Regions from separate parts of the Pseudoalteromonas sp. UBA2102 genome, predicted to be linked through region 2. Evidence: predicted binding sites of a transcription regulator. Region 2 holds the regulator's gene; the other holds the start of a gene.
The links. Region 2 encodes sigma-54, which starts transcription at its own class of promoters, with help from an activator protein. Its sites were predicted from a motif close to GTTGGCACGNNNNTNGNNT; they were not measured.

Region 1: B2R65_RS00815 (Lcl C-terminal domain-containing protein) is a predicted target of sigma-54. The motif match lies at 5,868-5,886, and genes of this name have one in related genera.

The regions. Positions count from the first base shown of each region.
Region 1 is NZ_DCYU01000010.1:2,141-12,181, reverse strand. It holds gene putA (bifunctional proline dehydrogenase/L-glutamate gamma-semialdehyde dehydrogenase PutA) at 1-90, shown strand, start outside; gene B2R65_RS00835 (cyclic di-GMP phosphodiesterase) at 211-1,404, shown strand; gene B2R65_RS00830 (general secretion pathway protein GspB) at 1,454-2,536, opposite strand; gene B2R65_RS00825 (ExeA family protein) at 2,548-3,465, opposite strand; gene B2R65_RS00820 (Lcl C-terminal domain-containing protein) at 3,641-4,159, opposite strand; gene B2R65_RS00815 (Lcl C-terminal domain-containing protein) at 4,169-5,824, opposite strand; gene B2R65_RS00810 (hypothetical protein) at 5,976-6,308, opposite strand; gene B2R65_RS00805 (DUF2982 domain-containing protein) at 6,329-7,033, opposite strand; gene B2R65_RS00800 (efflux RND transporter periplasmic adaptor subunit) at 7,280-8,332, shown strand; gene B2R65_RS00795 (efflux RND transporter permease subunit) at 8,336-10,041, shown strand, end outside.
Region 2 is NZ_DCYU01000073.1:69,367-79,407, forward strand. It holds gene B2R65_RS10320 (ATP-binding cassette domain-containing protein) at 1-697, opposite strand, end outside; gene B2R65_RS10325 (calcium/sodium antiporter) at 952-1,920, shown strand; gene B2R65_RS10330 (KpsF/GutQ family sugar-phosphate isomerase) at 1,923-2,894, shown strand; gene kdsC (3-deoxy-manno-octulosonate-8-phosphatase KdsC) at 2,895-3,446, shown strand; gene lptC (LPS export ABC transporter periplasmic protein LptC) at 3,443-3,997, shown strand; gene lptA (lipopolysaccharide transport periplasmic protein LptA) at 3,987-4,535, shown strand; gene lptB (LPS export ABC transporter ATP-binding protein) at 4,532-5,257, shown strand; gene B2R65_RS10355 (RNA polymerase factor sigma-54) at 5,327-6,826, shown strand; gene hpf (ribosome hibernation promoting factor) at 6,854-7,141, shown strand; gene B2R65_RS10365 (PTS sugar transporter subunit IIA) at 7,146-7,598, shown strand; gene rapZ (RNase adapter RapZ) at 7,618-8,463, shown strand; gene B2R65_RS10375 (HPr family phosphocarrier protein) at 8,504-8,776, shown strand; gene mgtE (magnesium transporter) at 9,036-10,041, shown strand, end outside.

The DNA of each region.
Region 1 (10,041 bases), on a different contig from region 2:
CGCTTAATTACTGAAAAAACGATCAGTATAGATACTACCGCATCTGGTGGTAATACTTCACTGATGACCCTAGTAGAAGATGACGAATAGCCCATCTAGTACTAATTAACTAAAAATGTAAAAAAAGGCACTTAAAAGTGCCTTTTTTTTTACCCTGCAACGTATAATGATGCTAATTTAAACAAAGCCCCATTACAGAAGTAAAAAAAATTGAAAGTCATCTCTATTTCGCAATTACAGCCTGGCATGTTTGTTCAAAGTGTTACAAAACAAACTGGGCGCATTAAAATTAAAAACCAAGGCTGGGTTAAGACTCAGGCGAGTATCGATAAGCTCAAAAAAGCGGGCATTTTAGAAATAGAGATAGATCCAGATAAAACATTAACTACACCCGAGCCCGACACTCAAGCCCCTGCGCCTAAGGCAGAGATTAAAAAACGCGACCCTTGGCTTAAAGTTCATAGTAGTGAACAAGAAATGGGCAAAGCTAAAAAGCTCTACGACGAAGCTAAAACACTTCAACAAAAGGCCTTTGGCGATATAAAAGCGGGTAGAGATATAGACATAGCGCCTTTTAAAGAGCTTGCCAGTGGCTTTATGGACTCTATTTTTAGAAACCAAGATGCCCTAGCCTGCTTAACGCAAATGCGCCAAAAAGATGCTTACTTACTTGAGCACTCTATCAACGTTTCTATTTTAATGGGTATTTTTGCAAAGCACTTAGGCATAGAGCGCGACATTATTGTAGAGCTCACTACAGGTGCTTTGTTACATGACATAGGAAAAATTAAAATTCCTGACGAAGTGCTCAATAAACCGGGTCGCTTTAGTGATGACGAATTTAAAATTATGCAAAACCATGCTCTGTATTCTAAGCAAATTTTAGAAGAAGCGGGGTTAACGGGGATTGCTGTAGATATTGCCGGCCTACACCATGAGCGCTTAGACGGAAAAGGCTATCCGTTTGCCAAAAAAGGCGATGAGATAAGCCAATACGTACGTATGGCGTCAATTGTAGATGTATATGATGCACTCACGGCAGAGCGGGTATATAAAGCAGGTATGGAGCCTATAAAAGCGTTTAAAATTTTAAAAGATGGTTGCCCTGATAGCTTTGATGGTGAGCTACTTACTAAGTTTATCCAATGTATTGGCATTCACCCTGTAGGCACCTTAGTGCGCTTATCTAGCCAAAAAGTAGGCTTGGTTACACAGAGTAACCCTGAAACACCTTTAAAGCCGGTGGTTAAAACATTTTATAGTGCTAAACACGGTCGCTACACGGAAATGCAAGATATAAACTTGGCAAATAAAAAAACAGCTGACAAGCTCGAATCAACCGTTAAGCCGACCGACTACAACATTGATTTAGAGCGCTTTTACAAAAACGCTATTTTACCTTGAGTTAAAAAGTAAAGCCGCAGTTTTGCGGCTTTACTTTATTAGCTGCGCTTTATTGCGGCCAATCCTGCAAAGCTTTAATACTGAATTCATAACCATCAAAATCAAGTACACTCTGCTCTGGGGTAATTTCGCGCACTTTTAGTGCCCCAATGCTCTCCCCTTCGTGTAGCTCTCTGCCATTAAGCTTTATCCAGCGTTTATCTGCACTTGAAGAGTATATATGTGCTTGGTATTTAATGCTTGGCAGCATGGCTTGTAAACCATCTGGTAATAGCTCAACCGGTTTAACTCGAGATGAACTGCGAGAGGCCTGGGTTACTTCGTAATCTTGTTCTTGCTGCGAGTCTTTTATCGCTTGTGCAAAGGCATCTTTTAATTTACTCGGTACAGCATCAAGCTCCGGACTACTTTGCGGCGCTTGCGTGCTTGGGGTATTTTCACCATTCAGTGGTTTTCCAAGCACTTTGTACTTGCTCATATCTAAACCTGCTGAGCTTGTATTTTGTGCTTGCGGCTGCATAAATTGCGTGTTTTGGCCGTGTGCATTATAAGCAAGTGGATTATAGCTTTGCGTATTAGGTAGCTGTGCATTGTAAGTTTGCTGATTAAACGCATTTTGATTATACCCGTTAGCATTTATAGGGGTTTGCACATTGTAACCTGGTTGCTGCTGCGCCGGATTATCATTAATAGGGATATACTGCCCTTGTGGGGTAAGCAACATTTTTTGTACCCCGGTAGGTGTTTGTACATACACCAACTGCCCTTCAATCGTTGCTTTATTACTATTTTTTTCAGCCTCTGAAGACGGTGATGTTACAGGCTTTTCGGCTTTATTTTGCGCTGTAGTTGGCTCATCTGTTACTGCTTGTTTTTGTTTTTTGCTATCAGTGCTAACAACGTCAACCGGCTGGCTTGTTTTTAATAGTGCGCTGCTTTGAAACCACTTACCCGCTGTAAAGCCACCCGCTATGGCAATAAATGCTGCAATTGCGCCACCAAGTAGCCACACCATTTTTTTATAGCGCGTAAGTGCTTGCTGCTGTTTTAACTGCGCTGACTGCAAATCATATTGCTCGGCGCTCATATCTGCTTGTTGAGATTGCTTTAATGCATCTAATAAATAAGACATAAATTACCTAACTATATAATAAACGACATGCCAACACCTACTGCAAACAAAGCAGCAAATGCTAAGTAATAATAAACACGGCCAGTGGATTTAGGCGCATTATTCTGCGCAGCCACAAAATCCATAGGCAGTGATTCTTGGGCTGATTGTTTTATAATATCACTATCAACAATAAGCTGCTGCTTAGAAAAAGCCCCGACTAACGCGCGCTCACAGACTAAATTCATTAAGCGTGGAATGCCGCCAGTTAACTGATGTACAGCTTGCATAGCATCGAGCGAAAACACGCCTTTATCACACCCGGCAATATGTAAACGATGCTTTATATACGCAACTGTTTGCCCTTGGGTGAGCGGTAATAAGTGATACCGTGCTGTAATTCGCTGCGCCAACTGCCTAAGCTCAGTACGTTTTAATAATGCCTGAAGCTCTGGTTGACCCACTAAGACTATTTGTAACAGTTTTTTATGATCAGTTTCTATGTTGGTTAATAGTCGTAATTGCTCAAGCACATCGGGGGCAAGGAGCTGCGCTTCATCAATAATTAAAATTGTGTGCCCGCCCGCTTTGTTATTAGCCTCTAGGTGCTGCTTAATAATGTCGGTTAAACTTTTAAGGGTGGCATTTTGGGCATCGTAAGTAATGTTTAGCTCATCACAAATACTGGCCAAAAGCTCAAGCTCCGACAGCGCCGGATTATGGATCATTGCAACTTGAGTGTTCTCTGGCAGTTGCTCTAACATACTGCGGGTAATGGTGGTTTTCCCTGTTCCCACTTCGCCGGTTAGCAATACAAACCCGCCATCTTCGCCTAAACCATAGGTTAAATGGGCAAGTGCCTCTTTGTGGCGTTCGCTTAAAAATAAATAATGGGGGTTGGGCGAGATCGAAAATGGCTTTTCGCTCAAGCCAAAGTAGCTTAAATACACCGCAATGTTCCTTCGTCATTAAAACTCGGCCTATAATGGCAAAAAAAACGACAAAGTAACAACGTTGTATGCGCTTTATTATTGAAATAACGTAAATTTATGTAAAACAAAAAAGCGCCGCTAAATTTAGCGGCGCTTTTGTATTAAAGCTAAGTGCTTAGCTATTTTATTTTACTTAGTTTTCGTAACGCACCAAACGTAAATACACGTCACTGGTTTTAGCATGTAAGCTATTAAGCCCACTATCAAACTGGTAAACCCATGCTGAGCTCATCGTGCTTACCCCTGAGGTATTACTCCAGTAGTTTTGCAATTTAGTGCCTAAAAACACCTCTTCGTTAATACTTGGCTCGGTGCAGCTGTGCTCTAAAATACTGGCAAGCTCTTTAACATTAGGCACCTGCCAATCGTCGTAATCGGCAGTGGTGTCGTTTTCTGCGCCTCTGAGTGCTTCTTGCCAATTAAGTGACGGGGTAGAGCCTGTGCATGTTTCAGTGTCGCTATCGTAAACTTGTCCGTAGCTACAACGTTGCCACATTAGGCCTGTTTCTGTATCTAACACTGTGCCATCGTCATTAAGAGTGAAGCGAGTGGTTGGTGTTGTTGTATCCGCCCCGTCGTAACACGTTTGCGCTGCGGCTAGTTGAAAGCTTACGCTAAATACAGCCATTGAAAATAGTAAGCATGTTTTCATGATTTTCTCCTATCGGCTTCTGACTAAACGTACATACGCGTATTTTTCTTTCGGGTAGGCTAAGTCATTCCCGTTGCTCATATCGATAATGTACGCTTGCGATAAGCTGGTACCATCGGCTGCAGTTTGCGATGTCCAGTACGGTAAATTCACATCATCTATAGCGCCTGCTTCTGGCATATTTGGAAAAAACGCTTCATCAATTAATACGTTTTCGCCCTGCTTGCCATAATCAATTAAGCTCAACAGCTCAGTGTAAGTTGGTAAGCGCCAATTGGTACCGCCGCAAAAATCTAAGTCGTTCACTTCATTTATATAGGTTTGCACACCACAGCTTGTATCATCTGGACAGGTGGTATTAGCAGTACTGGTATCGGTAAAGGTTGTCGTGCCTAAATCCCAAAAGTAATGATTTTGGCCATCGCGTAAGGTGGTATTAGGTAATGTACCTGACTCTACACTTTTCACTTCCCATACAAGCCCCGTTACGTTGTCGCGTATACAAGTAAAGTCGTCACTATCATCAGCCACTTCATCGGCAAACTGATTTAGCTTAGTGTAGTCAAACGCAAGGTTACCTTGGCCTGCTTTATCGAGTTGGTTGGCAAAGCTGTCTCGACCAAGCTCTGCATCTTGACCCGGAAAGTCACTACTTTGGCAATTGATACGCTGGGTATTGTTATAACACTCGCCTAGGCCACTGTCGTTAATTAACCCTAATGCTTTTGGTGATACGTCAATAAATACGGTATCGGTGTCAGTGCGCCCTTTAGAATCAGTAACAGTGACTTCAAAGCTCAACGTGGTATCTAAATCAACGTCGGAGGCAAAAAATGTCGTGGTACATTGGCTAGTATTTGCCAGCGTTTCGGCATTGCCCGTTAATTGTTGCCAGCTACATGAAAACGTATCTGTTAGGGTGTCACTTTCACTTGCATCTAAGGTCACTTCCTCAAATTCTTCAACGTTTTGGTCATCTCCGGCATTGGCCACAACCAGCTCGTCTGTTTTATTTAATGTCATACTGTATTCAGTACTTGCCTCGCCGCCCTCGTCGTCGGTAACGCTTAATTGCCATATTAAATTAGTATTTGATTCAAGCAGCGGGTGGCTAAAACTTACCGTAGAGTTGTCAAAGTCGGTTACATCTAAATCAGGGCCTGAAATTAATTGCCACTGATAGCTATTAATTTGGCCATTTTCATCAGGGTCGCTCGACTCTTCAGCGCTTAACGTTACGGTGTCGTTATAGGTTGAAGGCAGTGTTTCTGGGGCTGTTTGACTAACAACAGCAAGCGGTAATTGATTACTTGAGGTAATAAATATGCTCACGTTGTCACTAACTAAGCTGCCATTATCTGTTTGATAGCTTACAGATAGTACAAGTTCACTATCGGCTTTAACATCGGGCGCAGTAATTGTTTGCTCTGCACCTTCAAGCGGGAAGCCGTCCACAGATGGGCCGCTAACGCGCTGCCAAGTAAAGGTACCGTCATCTGGTGAGCCTTGTGCGGTGATTGTAAACTCTGTTTTTTCTACAACTTGAAGATCGGTTCCGGCATTAACCGAGGTTTCAACAGTAGAGTCTTCACTACCGCCGCCTCCACCGCCACAGGCAGCCAATAAAAAACAAGATATAAGGGGAGTAAAAGCAAACGCTTTCATAAAACGCACCTATAATGTCAAATAATTACTATAGTGTAATCACTAGCAATAAAGGTGCCATTTAGAGTTATACCAATTCGCTTAATTAAGTGATCCATTTTGAGGCTGGAAAACGTGTCGCAAAATGATTAAGCATTATTGTGGATTAGTATTACATATACGTATCTTGATGAATACGCACAAACAGCTTAGTGCCTATTTTTGAGTAATCTACTTTGTATTCACGCCCATCAAGCGCCTGAATAAACAACAGCTGTTTTTCTTCACCAAAAATATCAGCGCTACTTACATTAACAATTTCAAGGTAACGCTCTTTGGCATCACGCCGGTTTTTAGGTAGATCCTCTTTAAATGGCTCCAAACCATTTTGAGTTACCTTTATACGTGGGTGCTGCTCTGCATTTACAATGACTAGATCAAGCTTTTTATCTTTATGGATGATGGTATTGCGACCACTCTTTATAAAAGATCTTTCTTGGCTCATTATTTTTCCTACTATCGCATTTAGTGTCCAACTTGCGATGCTATAAACCGTTCAGGTGCGCGTTTCCATTTATTTAAATCGGCACTGAACGACCAAATGTCTGTCTCTAATACACTTGCGGGTAACAGTAAGTTATATCCCGTTAACAACTCAAGGTGCTTGGCTCTGTTAGCAAACATAGCTATAAGTCCAGTATAGCTAAATCCTTTAGGTGAGGTGTATTGCGTCTCTTCTATTAACCATTCTGATGGGCAATTGCCATTTTTGCAATATTTTTGAACAGCTTGCATAAATAAATTACGCTGCTCTATCAGTAGTTTTCCGGCAATGCGTGGGTGTATAGCGCTTAAAAATTCGTCCATATCATTGAGCTTTAAACCTACTGCATTTAATTCAAGGTATTCAAGGCCATCAGCCACCTTAGGAATACCGCTGTGGTGTAAGTTACTAACATGTAACTGCCACTGGCCATATTTATGCTGATACACAAGTAAGGACTCACTAAGCACTAAACTGTAATAAGGTTCCTGTGTTTTTAAAAAACCAATAAAAATAGCAGCTATGCACATGCTTACTAAAAAAATTTCTATTAAGCTAATTTCACCCGGGCGCAGTAAATTAAACAGCATAATAAATACTAAACCTACGCTGCCTACAGTAAGTACTTCAATGCCATTGCGCGCCCCTTGCGCCCTGTATTTTATTATTGAACTTGGCTTACCCATATTGGTAAAAAGCCATATAAAATAAAAACATAACAATACCCCAAAGTATTATTTTTCTCATTGTTAAACAGGTTTTACACTGCGGTGGTTGCTTCATCGTTTTATCATAATTTTAGTGTTAAATGGGAACAAGTAATTAGTCTCATAAATTTTTACGCCTAACGCACAAATTTATGAGACACATAACCGCCTTTTCACGGTCTTATTTCGTACAATACTTACAATTTATTTTCAGGTATGAAAACGATGTATTCAAAACAGTCAGGTAAAGCTCTTTTTCCATTTTTAATTACGCTTCTTGTTATTTTAAGTGTGTACTTATATTTGCCATCTAGCCATGGTGAACAATCTAATTCAAGTGATACACCCACACAGGTGATGGCTCATACGGTATCGTCTCAAGAAAACATCGTTATGATTGAAGCCATAGGCAGTGCACGCGCAAACCAAGCAATTTATATAAAAAGCGCACAAAGCGATTATGTTACACACATATATTTTGAAGATGGCGACTTAGTAAGTAAAGGCCAACGCCTTGTGCAGCTGCAAAATCAGCAAGAACAATACGCTGTAAAAGAGCTAGGCATTAACTTAAAAGAAGAAAAGCGTCAGTTAAGCCGCCTTACTGAGCTTTCTCGTACGCAATCTACTGCTAAATCATTATTAGAAGAGCAGCTTTCACGCGTAGATGCCACGCAAGCCCAACTAGAAAGCGCTAAAACCAAACTTGATGAAATGCTAATTACCGCGCCGTTTTCTGGCTTATTAGGCAAACGAGAAGTGTCGGTGGGTGCTTATGTAAGTAGCGATACAATTATTACAACGCTTGATGATATTAGTATTATAAAAGTTGACTTTAAAGTCCCTGAAAAATATTTATCTCAACTTAACCTAGGCATGAAAGTACATACTCAAAACGATGCCTACCCAGGGCGCACTTTCACCGGCAAAGTGACCCATATTAGTTCTCGTATCGACTCGATTACTCGCAGTGTAGAAGTAACCGCAAGCTTTGCTAATAAATCCGGGCTATTACGCCCTGGTATGCTTTTAAACACCGCTTTGGAGCTTAGTAGTAATCAGGCGCTTATGGTGCCAGAAAAAGCCGTGATCCCACTGCAAGATAAACATTTTGTATACCAAGTAAAAGATGGTATTGCCAACAAGGTTGAAGTGCATGTTGCTGGCAGAAATAACGGCTGGGTAGCGATTGATGAAGGCCTTAGCGATGGCGAGCAAGTGATTACCGAAGGCATTATTAAAATTCGCCCTGGTAGCAAAGTAAGTGTTGAGGGTTAATCGGTGAAAATTACAGATACGAGTGTTAAACGCCCTGTTTTTGCCATAGTAATTAACTTACTACTGCTAACATTTGGCTTGGTGGCTTTTTCGATGCTACCACTTAGAGAATACCCTGATATTGAAACCCCTATTGTCAGTATTAGTACTGACTACACTGGTGCTTCGGCAGAAATAGTCGAGACAAAAATAACGCAAATATTAGAAAACCGGATATCGGGTATTGAAGGCATTAAAAGTATTAATTCTTCAAGCAGAAATGGCCGCTCTAATATCGTTATTGAGTTTGATATAAGCCGTGATATTGACGCAGCCTCAAACGATGTACGAGAGCGAGTTGCCCGTGCACTAGATAACCTACCAGAGCAAGTGCGCCCACCAGAGGTATCTAAGTCAAACAGCGACGAGAGCCCTATAGCCTGGTTTGTACTTAACAGTGAAACCATGAACTCGCTGCAATTGAGCGATTATGCACAGCGCTTTATTGTCGACCGATTAGCCGTTGTAGATGGCGTTTCAAATGTACGTATTGGTGGTGAGCGCCAATACGCCATGAAAATTTGGCTAAACCGCCAAGCCATGGCCGCTCGTGGGATCACTTCAAGTGATATCGAAAACACCCTACGCAGCGAAAACGTAGAGCTACCAGCAGGTGAAATTGAATCTATCGACCGCGATTTTACCGTACGTACAGCGCGTAGCTATAAAGACCAACGTGATTTTCAAAACTTAGTTATTAAACGCGGTGAAGACGGCTACCTTGTGCGTTTAGGTGAAGTTGCCGATGTACATTTAGAAGCCGCCGACGATGAAAGCCTGTTCCGTGGTAACGGCCGTAACATGATTGGCCTTGGCATAGTAAAGCAAGCTAAAGCAAACACCTTAACAGTGGTAGACAACGCCCGCAGTGAACTTGAAAAAATAAAACGTAATTTGCCAGAGGGCACCACTATTCAAGACAGCTACGATTCGTCTATTTTTATTAAAGAGTCAATCAACGAAGTATATAGCACGCTTGCCATTTCTATGGGGTTAGTGGTGTTAATAATATTTATCTTTTTAGGTAATATTCGCGCTACGCTTATCCCCGCCGTTACTGTGCCTGTAGCACTTGTTGGCAGCTTTATGTTTTTACTTGCCATGGGTTATTCAATCAACTTATTAACCTTACTTGCGCTGGTATTAGCGATTGGTTTGGTCGTAGATGACGCCATTGTAATGCTTGAAAATATTCACCGTCGTATTGAGCTTGGCGAGCCTCCCTTATTAGCAGCCTTTAGAGGCGCCCGCGAAGTAGGCTTTGCAATTATTGCGACAACGCTTGTGCTTATTTCGGTGTTTGTACCTTTAGTATTTATGGATGGGCGAATTGGCGCCTTGTTTACAGAGTTTGCAATGGCTGTAAGTGCCGCGGTGTTTTTCTCTAGTATTACTGCCCTTACCCTCTCGCCGGCGCTGTGCTCTAAAGTTTTAAAAGCGTCAGAAAAAGAAAGTAAATTTAGCCAATGGATGGACCGTGTTTTTAGCAAAGTTGAAAACAGTTACCGCCAATCACTTACCTCAAATATGACCAAAAAATGGGGCCTAATGATAAGCCTAGTACTTGCTGGTTTTGTTAGCTACTCGTTGTTTTTGCAAGTGCCCTCTGAGCTTACGCCAAAAGAAGACCGCGGTACCTTTTTTATTATGATGAGCGGCCCTGAAGGCGC
Region 2 (10,041 bases):
CATGATTACGCATTTCATCCGGTGTCCCTGCCCCTATTACGCCTTGATCGGCAATAATAATAACGTGATCGGCAATACTCATTACCTCCGTCACATCGTGGGTTACAATAAGGGATGATAAACCTAGCACTTCATTTAACGACTTAATAAGCTTTACCAATACACCCATAGATATTGGGTCTTGGCCGGCAAAAGGCTCATCATACATAATAAGTTCTGGGTCCAGTGCAATAGCACGTGCAAGTGCTGCTCGTCTGGCCATACCGCCAGAAAGCTCAGAAGGCATTAAATCTTTAGCACCGCGTAAACCCACCGCTTGCAGTTTCATTAATACGACTAGTTTAATTAACGCTTCACTTAACTTGGTGTGCTCTCGCAGAGGAAATGCAATGTTGTCAAATACCGACATATCAGTAAATAACGCACCGCTTTGAAACAGCATGCTCATTTTGGTTCGTGCCGCATATAACTCTTTGCGCGACATACTAGGAATACTGCCACCTTCGAATAAAATATCGCCGGCGTCAGGCTTAAGCTGCCCACCAATTAAGCGTAGCATTGTGGTTTTGCCAATTCCGCTTGGCCCCATAATCGCTGTTATCTTACCTTTAGGAACACTAAAACTCATATTTTTATATATGGTTCTATCGCCTCGCGAAAAGCTAACATCCTTGACTTCTACTATTGATTGCGACAAGTCGCTCTCCGTAACAATGTTCACTCGTGCTCCTATTTTAAGGGTTTTTTAGCCAAGATGGAAAAAACAATTCGTAAGATTTTGTAATACGCCTACAAAAAGCGCTCTAAGGCTGAAGTAAATTGCCTTAACCTTTGCTTAAGCGCATAAAATTCACGCACTGCAATAGTAGACCCTGCTCTTTTGCTTATACTTTCATGTTGGCTTTTGTTACTATTCGCGCCATCTGTATTTTGAACATCTGGCTTAACATAATGGTTACCTCGTTTGTTATTTTAATTCTTGGTTTTGCTGCACTTGTGTGGAGCGCCGACCGATTTGTATACGGTGCGGCAGCGCTTGCTAAAAACTTTGGAGTCCCTACTTTAATTGTTGGCTTAACGGTTGTTGCTATGGGTTCTTCGGCCCCTGAAATGATGGTATCGGCCTCGGCTGCTTTGGCAAATAAAACCGACACAGCGGTTGGTAACGCGGTAGGTTCAAATATAACAAACATCTTACTTGTGTTAGGTATTACTGCGCTGCTACGCCCTTTGAGTGTGTCATCAAGCACTTTAAAACGCGAAATGCCGCTTGTTATGCTGGTATCCTTGGCTACGTGGTATGTATTTTCAGACAACTACTTCTCGCTCACCGAAGGGGTGGCGTTGCTAGTCGCATTTGCTGTATTTATTGGCGGTTTGATTGTGGTTTCTTTGCGCGCAAAAAATCAAGATGACCCTTTCGTTTCAGAAGCCTGCGATGAGGTTCCTAACGATGTACCAACTAAGAAAGCCGTTTTATGGCTAATTGTCGGCATGGTTTTATTACCTGTTAGCTCACACTTTTTAGTTGGTTCAGCAGTCGATATTGCTAAATACTTTGGTTTAAGCGACTTAGTAATTGGCTTAACCATTATTGCCATTGGCACAAGTTTACCTGAACTTGCAGCTTCTGTAGCGGGTGTACTTAAAAACGAAGATGATTTAGCCCTAGGTAATATTGTGGGCTCAAATATATTTAATATTTTAGCGGTATTACCACTTGCAGGTATTATTAACCCATCAGTGGTTGACCCGTCACTTGCAAACCGCGACATACTTATTATGTTAGGTGCTACGCTTGCGCTTATTATTATGTCATTGAACTTTAGAGGTTCTCAGCGTATCAATAGAGTAGAAGGTGGCCTATTACTCATCGCATTTTTGGCGTACCAAGGTTATATTTTTAGTCAAGTAGGGTAACAATGGCACAACTAAATTTTATAGAGCAAGGTTTACGCGTATTAAACATTGAACGCCAAGCGCTTGCTGATATTACACAATACGTTGACGAAAACTTTCATAGTGCGTGTCAGCTCATGTTTGATTGCCAAGGCCGCATTATTGTTATTGGCATGGGTAAATCAGGCCATATTGGTAATAAAATTGCTGCTACCCTTGCAAGTACAGGCAGCCCTGCTTTTTTTGTTCACCCAGGCGAAGCAAGCCATGGTGATTTAGGCATGATAACCAAAAATGACGTGGTTATGCTTATATCAAACTCGGGCGAAACCAGCGAAGTACTTAATATTATTCCGGTGCTTAAACGCCTTGGCGCAAAAGTAATATCGATGACGGGCAACCCGCTCTCTACTATGGCAACACTTGCCGATGTGCACGTATGCATAAAAGTAGAACAAGAAGCCTGTTTATTAGGTTTAGCGCCTACAGCAAGCACCACAGCTACTTTAGCAATGGGTGATGCAATGGCAGTTGCGCTTTTAGAAGCACGCGGCTTTACCGCCGATGACTTTGCACTCTCTCACCCTGGTGGCAGTTTAGGTAAGCGATTGTTGCTCACTTTAAAAGATGTAATGCACAGCGGCACAAACACCCCTATTATAGGTGTAACGCAAACAATTAAAGACGCGTTAATAGAAATGTCAGCCAAAGGGCTGGGCATGACCGCTATTGTAGATAACAATCAACAGCTTGCTGGCCTTTTTACCGACGGTGACTTACGCCGTATTTTAGAGCAAAGAGTGGATATACATAGCACCGCTATTAGCCAGGTTATGACCAAATCATGCACAACTGCCACGGCCGATATACTTGCAGCTGAAGCCCTAAACATAATGGAAAACAAACGTATTAATGGTTTAATTGTGGTCAATGATAAAAACCAGCCAATAGGCGCCTTAAATATGCAAGACCTCTTAAAAGCAGGAGTATTATAAATGCAATTTGAAGATCTCTATCAACCGCTAAGCGATGATGCCAAAGCACGCGCCAAAAAAGTAAAACTACTCATATGCGATATTGATGGTGTATTTTCTGATGGCCGAATTTACCTCGGTAACCAAGGCGAAGAATTAAAAGCATTTAATACAAAAGATGGTTTTGGCATTAAAGCGCTGATCAATAGCGGTTTTGAAGTTGCGGTCATTACGGGGCGTCACTCAGAAATAGTGCAAACTCGCATGAGCAGCTTAACCGTGCAGCACATTTATCAAGGCCAAGAAGACAAACTTATTGCTTATCAAGAACTCAAAAACACTTTAAAGTTAACTGATGAACAAATAGCCTACATTGGCGACGATGGCCCTGACATGCCAGTAATGGAGCGCGTTGGCTTTGCCGTTGCAGTAAACGATGCGCACCCGCTTATTAAGCGCTTATCGCATTACACTACGCAAATGCCTGGCGGCTTTGGCGCCGTTAGAGAGCTCACAGACTTACTTATGCTAGAGAATGGCATAGCGCTGACAACACAAGGCACCAGTTCATGAATGCAGCACGCGTTATACTCAGTGCGTTATTCATCGGCTGTATGGTTTGGCTTTGGTACCCTTATTTTACCCAAACCAATGTAGCGCTAGAGCAAGAACCTGAAGTAATTGCAAAGCCCGATTACACCGCTATAGAGCTTAAGCAAACAGCCTATGACGAGCAAGGCAAAATAAGCCATAAAGTCACAGCGGCTAAAATGGAGCTGTACCAACAGCTTGGTTTTACATTTTTTGAAAAACCTATTTTTACTTTATATAACGAAAAACAAACATGGCGAATAAATGCAGACGAAGCAACGCTTTACGAAGATAAACAACTTATTTTAGAAGGCAATGTGGTTGCTAAAAATTTAGTTGATAACGCCATGATAGATAACATCAATGCCGATAACATCGAAGTCGACATTAAAGCGTTAACAATGCGCTCTGAGCAGCCAGTGGTTGTCACTGGGCCTAATTTAAAAATTGTCGGTAAAGGCCTTGAAGCCGATTTAAAAACCGAAGTAATAAAACTAATTAACCATACGCGAACAATATATTATGACCAATAAACTCACTAAAATACTTATTATCCCATCGCTAATGCTTGCATTTAGCGCCTCTGCTGCTGAGCCTGCCGCTCAACCGCCAGCAAATCAAATTTCTATTAGTGCAGACCGTCAAGAAGGCCAACTTAAAGAAAACGTAGGTATTTTTGAAAAGAACGTCGAAATTGTGCATGGTAATCGCAAAATTACAGCCGACCGACTCGAAGTACATAAACGTGAAGACTTAGGGGATAACAAACAACTCCTTATTGCCACTGGCAGCCCAGCCTACTTCGAAGAAAAACAAGACGACGGTACCGTAATGAGTGCCAGCGCAAACGAAGTACGTTACGACGTAGCAAAGCGCTTTTTAACGCTTGTTGGCGATGCTGAAGTCGCACAAGCCGGTCAAAAAATTAATGCTAAAAGTATTACCTACGACATGCAGCAGCAGCTTATTAGCGCAGAAAAAGACGAAAACTCTACGGATCGTGTCCACACAATTTTAGTGCCTGTTGAAGCAAAAATTAAAGAAAAAACAGGTAACGAAGGTCAACCATGAGCACCTTAAAAGCAAAACTATTAGCAAAAAGCTATAAAGGCCGCCAAGTTGTAAAAAATGTAGGCCTTGAGGTAGAAGCCGGCAGCATTGTTGGCTTATTGGGCCCTAATGGCGCAGGTAAAACCACCACCTTTTACATGATTGTAGGATTAGTACCTAGCGACAAAGGTAAAATTTCTATTGATGATAACGACATTACGTTATTACCTATGCACAGCCGCGCCCGTTTAGGCATTGGCTATTTGCCGCAAGAGTCATCAATATTTAGAAAGCTGACAGTTTATCAAAACTTAATGGCTATTTTAGAAACGCGTAAAGAGCTCAATAAAGCCGCGCGAGAAGAAACGCTTAACAACTTACTTGATGAATTCAGTATTCAGCATATTCGCGATAGCCAAGGTATGGCGCTTTCTGGTGGTGAACGCCGCCGTGTAGAAATTGCCAGAGCACTGGCAGCAAACCCTAAATTTATTTTATTGGATGAGCCTTTTGCTGGTGTTGATCCGATTTCAGTGTTAGATATAAAGAAAATAATAGAACATCTTAAAAACCGTGGCATTGGCGTATTAATTACCGATCACAATGTAAGAGAAACCCTTGATGTTTGTGAAAAAGCCTACATTGTTTCTCATGGGGAGCTAATTGCATCTGGCACCCCAGAACACGTATTAAATGACAAAACTGTACGCGATGTTTATTTAGGCGAGCAATTTAGGCTGTAACATTTAAGCCACACCTACAAGCATCTGCTAATATTAATTATAACAACATAAAAGGATTGTTAGAGATACATGAGGCAATCATTACAGCTGCGCATGGGCCAGCAACTTACAATGACTCCACAATTGCAACAAGCGATTCGCTTGCTGCAGCTCAGTACATTGGATCTCCAGCAAGAAATACAAGAAGCACTTGATAGCAACCCGCTATTAGAAGTAGAAGAGCAAGATTACACGGAAGAGTCGGCTGGAAAAAATGAACAAAAAGCAGATACGGATGATGTAACCGTAAGCGCATCGGCTGACGGTACAACCAGCGAGTACGAGCAAGACAGTGGCGAAGCTTTAAATAAAGACACCGTTAGCGATGATATGGCAATGGATGTAACCTGGGATGAGTACATGAGCGCAGCCCCTGCGGCATCCTCAGGCCCAATGCCGGAAGATGAGTCTATTTATCAAGGTGCCTCTACTGAAACGCTACATGAGTATTTAATGTGGCAGCTTCAGCTTACTCCTTTTAGCCCAACTGACGAAGCCATTGCTATTGCCATTGTAGAAGCTGTAGATGACTCGGGTATTTTAACGCTAAGTTGCGAAGAGATTTTAGAGAGCTTTAACCAAGAAAACGATGACGAAGTTGAAGTTGAACTTGATGAAATAGAAGCCGTTTTAAAGCGTATTCAGTTATTTGACCCTGTAGGTATAGCCGCGCGCAGTTTACAAGAGTGCTTGTGTATTCAGCTAAACCAGTTTGATAAAGACACCCCTTTTATAGAACAAACTAAAATGATCTTAACCGATCACATTGATCTATTAGCGGCACGCGACTATCGTACATTAATGAAAAAGACTAAGCTTAAAGAAGACGAGCTTAAAGAGGTCATGACCCTAATACATACCCTCAACCCAAAACCTGCAGATACAATAGTAAGGGAAGAGTCGGAGTATGTGATACCAGATGTGTCGGTTAAAAAAATAAAAGGCCGCTGGGTGGTAGAGCTAAACCCAGATAGCATGCCAAAAATACGCGTAAATAGTCAGTACGCGGCTATGTCACGTACCGTAAAATCAAGTGGTGATAGCCAGTTTATTCGCTCTCACTTACAAGAAGCTAAATGGTTTATAAAAAGCCTTGAAAGCAGAAACGACACGCTGCTTAAGGTAACAAACTGTATTGTAAAACAGCAACAGGCATTTTTTGAACATGGCCCCGAAGCCATGAAGCCAATGGTTTTAAACGATGTTGCTGAAATGGTAGAAATGCATGAATCGACAATTTCGCGTGTTACTACGCAAAAATATATGCATACACCACGTGGTATATTTGAGCTTAAGTATTTTTTCTCAAGCCACGTAAGCACTGAAAATGGCGGCGAGTGTTCATCAACCGCAATACGTGCCCTAATTAAAAAGCTAATTGCCGCGGAAAACTCAGCTAAACCATTGAGTGATAGTAAAATTGCGGATATATTGGCAGAGCAAGGAATTAAAGTAGCTAGACGCACAATAGCAAAATACCGTGAATCGCTAGCTATTCCACCGTCAAATCAGAGAAAGAGTTTGATATAAGACGTAAAAAACAAAGAGGAAATGCTTATGCAACTAAACCTAACTGGTCGTCACGTAGAAGTAACTGATTCACTTAGAGACTATGTAAATAATAAATTTGCAAAGCTAGAAAGGCACTCAGATCATATTAGCAATGTGCATGTCATTCTCGATGTAGAAAAACTCAACCAAAAAGCAGAAGCGACTATTCATGTAAGTGGCGCAGATTTATTTGCCTCAACAGAGCACCAAGATATGTATGCCGCTATAGACTCGTTGATTGACAAGCTCGATCGTCAAGTCATAAAACATAAAGAGAAGCTTGCTAGACACTAATATTATGAAATTAAGTACATTAGTATGCCAGGACTGCAGCAAAGCTGCGGTCCTTTTTAGTAGTAAAAAAAGAATTTTAGAGTTTATCAGTGAGCTTGCTCATGAAAAGCTCCCCTACTTACCACAACAAGATATTCTTAATGCGCTGGCAAGCAGAGAAAAGCTAGGCAGTACTGGTATTGGCCGGGGTATCGCCATTCCTCATGGCAGAATGGGTGGCGTAGAAGAGCCGCTGGCTTTAGTACTTGTTAGCGACACTCCTGTTAACTTTGATGCTATTGATAACTGCCCTGTTGATATTTTTGTTGCACTCATCGTACCAGATGGCGATAACCAACAGCACCTAAAGACTCTGGCAACCATAGCTGATAAACTGAGCAACAAAGAATTTTGTAAACAGCTGCGTAGTGCTAAAACCGATGCAGAGCTGTATCAAGTAATTGTTGATCAATCGTAGTAAATACTAAGGGCTATAAATGGAGTTAATTATCATAAGCGGCCGTTCTGGTTCAGGTAAGTCGGTTGCTTTACGCGTGGTTGAAGATTTAGGCTATTATTGCGTAGATAATATTCCGGTCAACCTACTGCCCTCTTTAGTGCGAAGTGTTTCAGATAACTATGACAAAATAGCCGTTAGCATAGATGTTCGTAATATTCCCAAAGAACAAGACGAATTTAACGATATTCTCGAGTACCTTCCTGACTTTGCTAAACCCACACTGTTTTATTTAGATAGTGATGATCAAACACTGATCAAACGTTTTTCAGAAACACGCAGATTACACCCTTTATCCATCGATTCACTGCCGCTTGATTTAGCAATAAAAAAAGAAAAAGAACTGCTTGATGTACTCGTAACGCGCGCTGACTTTATGCTAGATACCACCGATTTAAGTGTGCACCAATTAGCAGAGTCAATTCGCGAAAAAATACTGGGTAAAAAAGATAAGCAACTTATTGTAACGTTTGAATCGTTTGGCTTTAAACACGGCATACCTAAAGAAGCTGATTATGTTTTTGATGCTCGCTTTTTGCCAAACCCCCACTGGGAGCCTGAACTCAAACCGCTTACGGGCCTTGATCAACCAGTAAAAGATTTTTTGGCAAATCACAGCATAGTGCAAAAATTCACTTGGCAAATTCAAACCTTTGTACAAACTTGGTTGCCACACTTAGAGCGTAATAACCGTAGTTACCTCACTATTGCAATTGGCTGTACTGGTGGTCAACACCGCTCGGTTTATTTAGCGCAAGCCATTGGTGAGAGCTTTGCTATGACGCATCCGAATGTCAAAATTCGTCATCGTGAGCAAGAAAAGTAACCTTAAAATAATAACCTGTTCAGTTTAGGTATAGTAATTTATGCGCTGTGAAGACACATTTTTAATAAAAAATAAATTAGGCTTACACGCCAGAGCGGCAACGGTCCTTGCGCAATTAGCTGTACAGTTTGATGCTAAAATCACCTTACACCAAGATGATAAAGAAGCCGCAGGCGACAGCGTATTAGCTTTAATGTTACTTGAAAGCAGTAAAGGTAAAGAAGTTAAAGTAGTCTGTGAAGGCCCTGATTCAGAGCAAGCTTTGCATGCGGTTGGGCAATTAATCGCACAACGATTTAACGAACAAGAATAACTTAAAGCACCATAGCCTTATAAGTTAAAGACTTATCAGGCCAAACTATAAAGATTTAGTAAATTAAGGTATTCCGACTCGCCTAATTTAGTGCTTTAATTTAGGGTAATAAAGCCATGCCCCTGCTAAATTTGGTTACTTAATTTTAAACACTAATTTAGCCCCAGCATTGGGTTTAGCACAAAAAATAAAGAAAATAACAGTGGGCAAAACCACTTACTAAACACCTTTCCATTACACAAAAATATTTAGGATGCCAATGCCAGAAGCGTTTGAACAAGACTATCCACTACAGCAACTAAAACAAGTGACTAAATCACTTAATAGTGGGCAATTTGTTCAAGTAAGACGCATGCTAGCAAAAACAGCACCTTGTGATACAGCACTGCTGCTTGAATCCTCTCCGCATAAAATTAGACGCATGCTTTGGCAACTGGTTGACCCAGATGTGCAAGGGGATGTGCTAGAAGAGCTCTCTGAAGATGTACGTTTAGGTATCATTGCACAAATGGAACCTGAGCATATTGCCGCGGCCACTGAGGATATGGGCCACGATGATTTAGGTGAAGTCCTGCGTAGCCTTCCTGACACCGTGTACAAAGATGTGGTTAGCGCTATGGATACGCAAGACCGCGAACGCGCTACACAGGCTTTATCTTACCAAGAGCGCTCTGCAGGCGCGCTAATGAACACCGATACGGTGACCATTCGCCCAGACGTTACACTTGATGTTGTGCTGCGTTATATTAGGCTACGCGGCGAGCTTCCAGAGGGCACCGATGATTTATACGTTGTTGATAAACATAACTGTTTTTTAGGTGCATTATCACTTAGCACACTGTTAACTAACCCGCCTGAAAAAATTGTTCAAGATTTAATGGATGAAGACTGTGAGTCTATCCCTATTTCGATGGATGAAAGCGAAGTTGCTCAGTTATTTGAGCGCCATAACTGGATATCGGCCCCTGTAGTCGATGATAACGCCCACTTGCTTGGGCGTGTCACCATTGATGATATTGTTGATGTTATTCGTGAAGATGCAGAGCACAGCTTATTAAGCCTTGCCGGTCTTGATGATGAAGAAGACACCTTTGCACCTGTTTTAAAAAGCTCAAAAAAACGCTCAGTATGGCTTGGCGTTAACTTACTCACAGCCTTAGCTGCCGCCTTTGTGGCCAGCTTTTTTGAAAGCACCTTAGATATATTACCTATTTTAGCTGTACTCAATGGCATTGTGCCCTCAATGGGTGGTGTAGCAGGTAGCC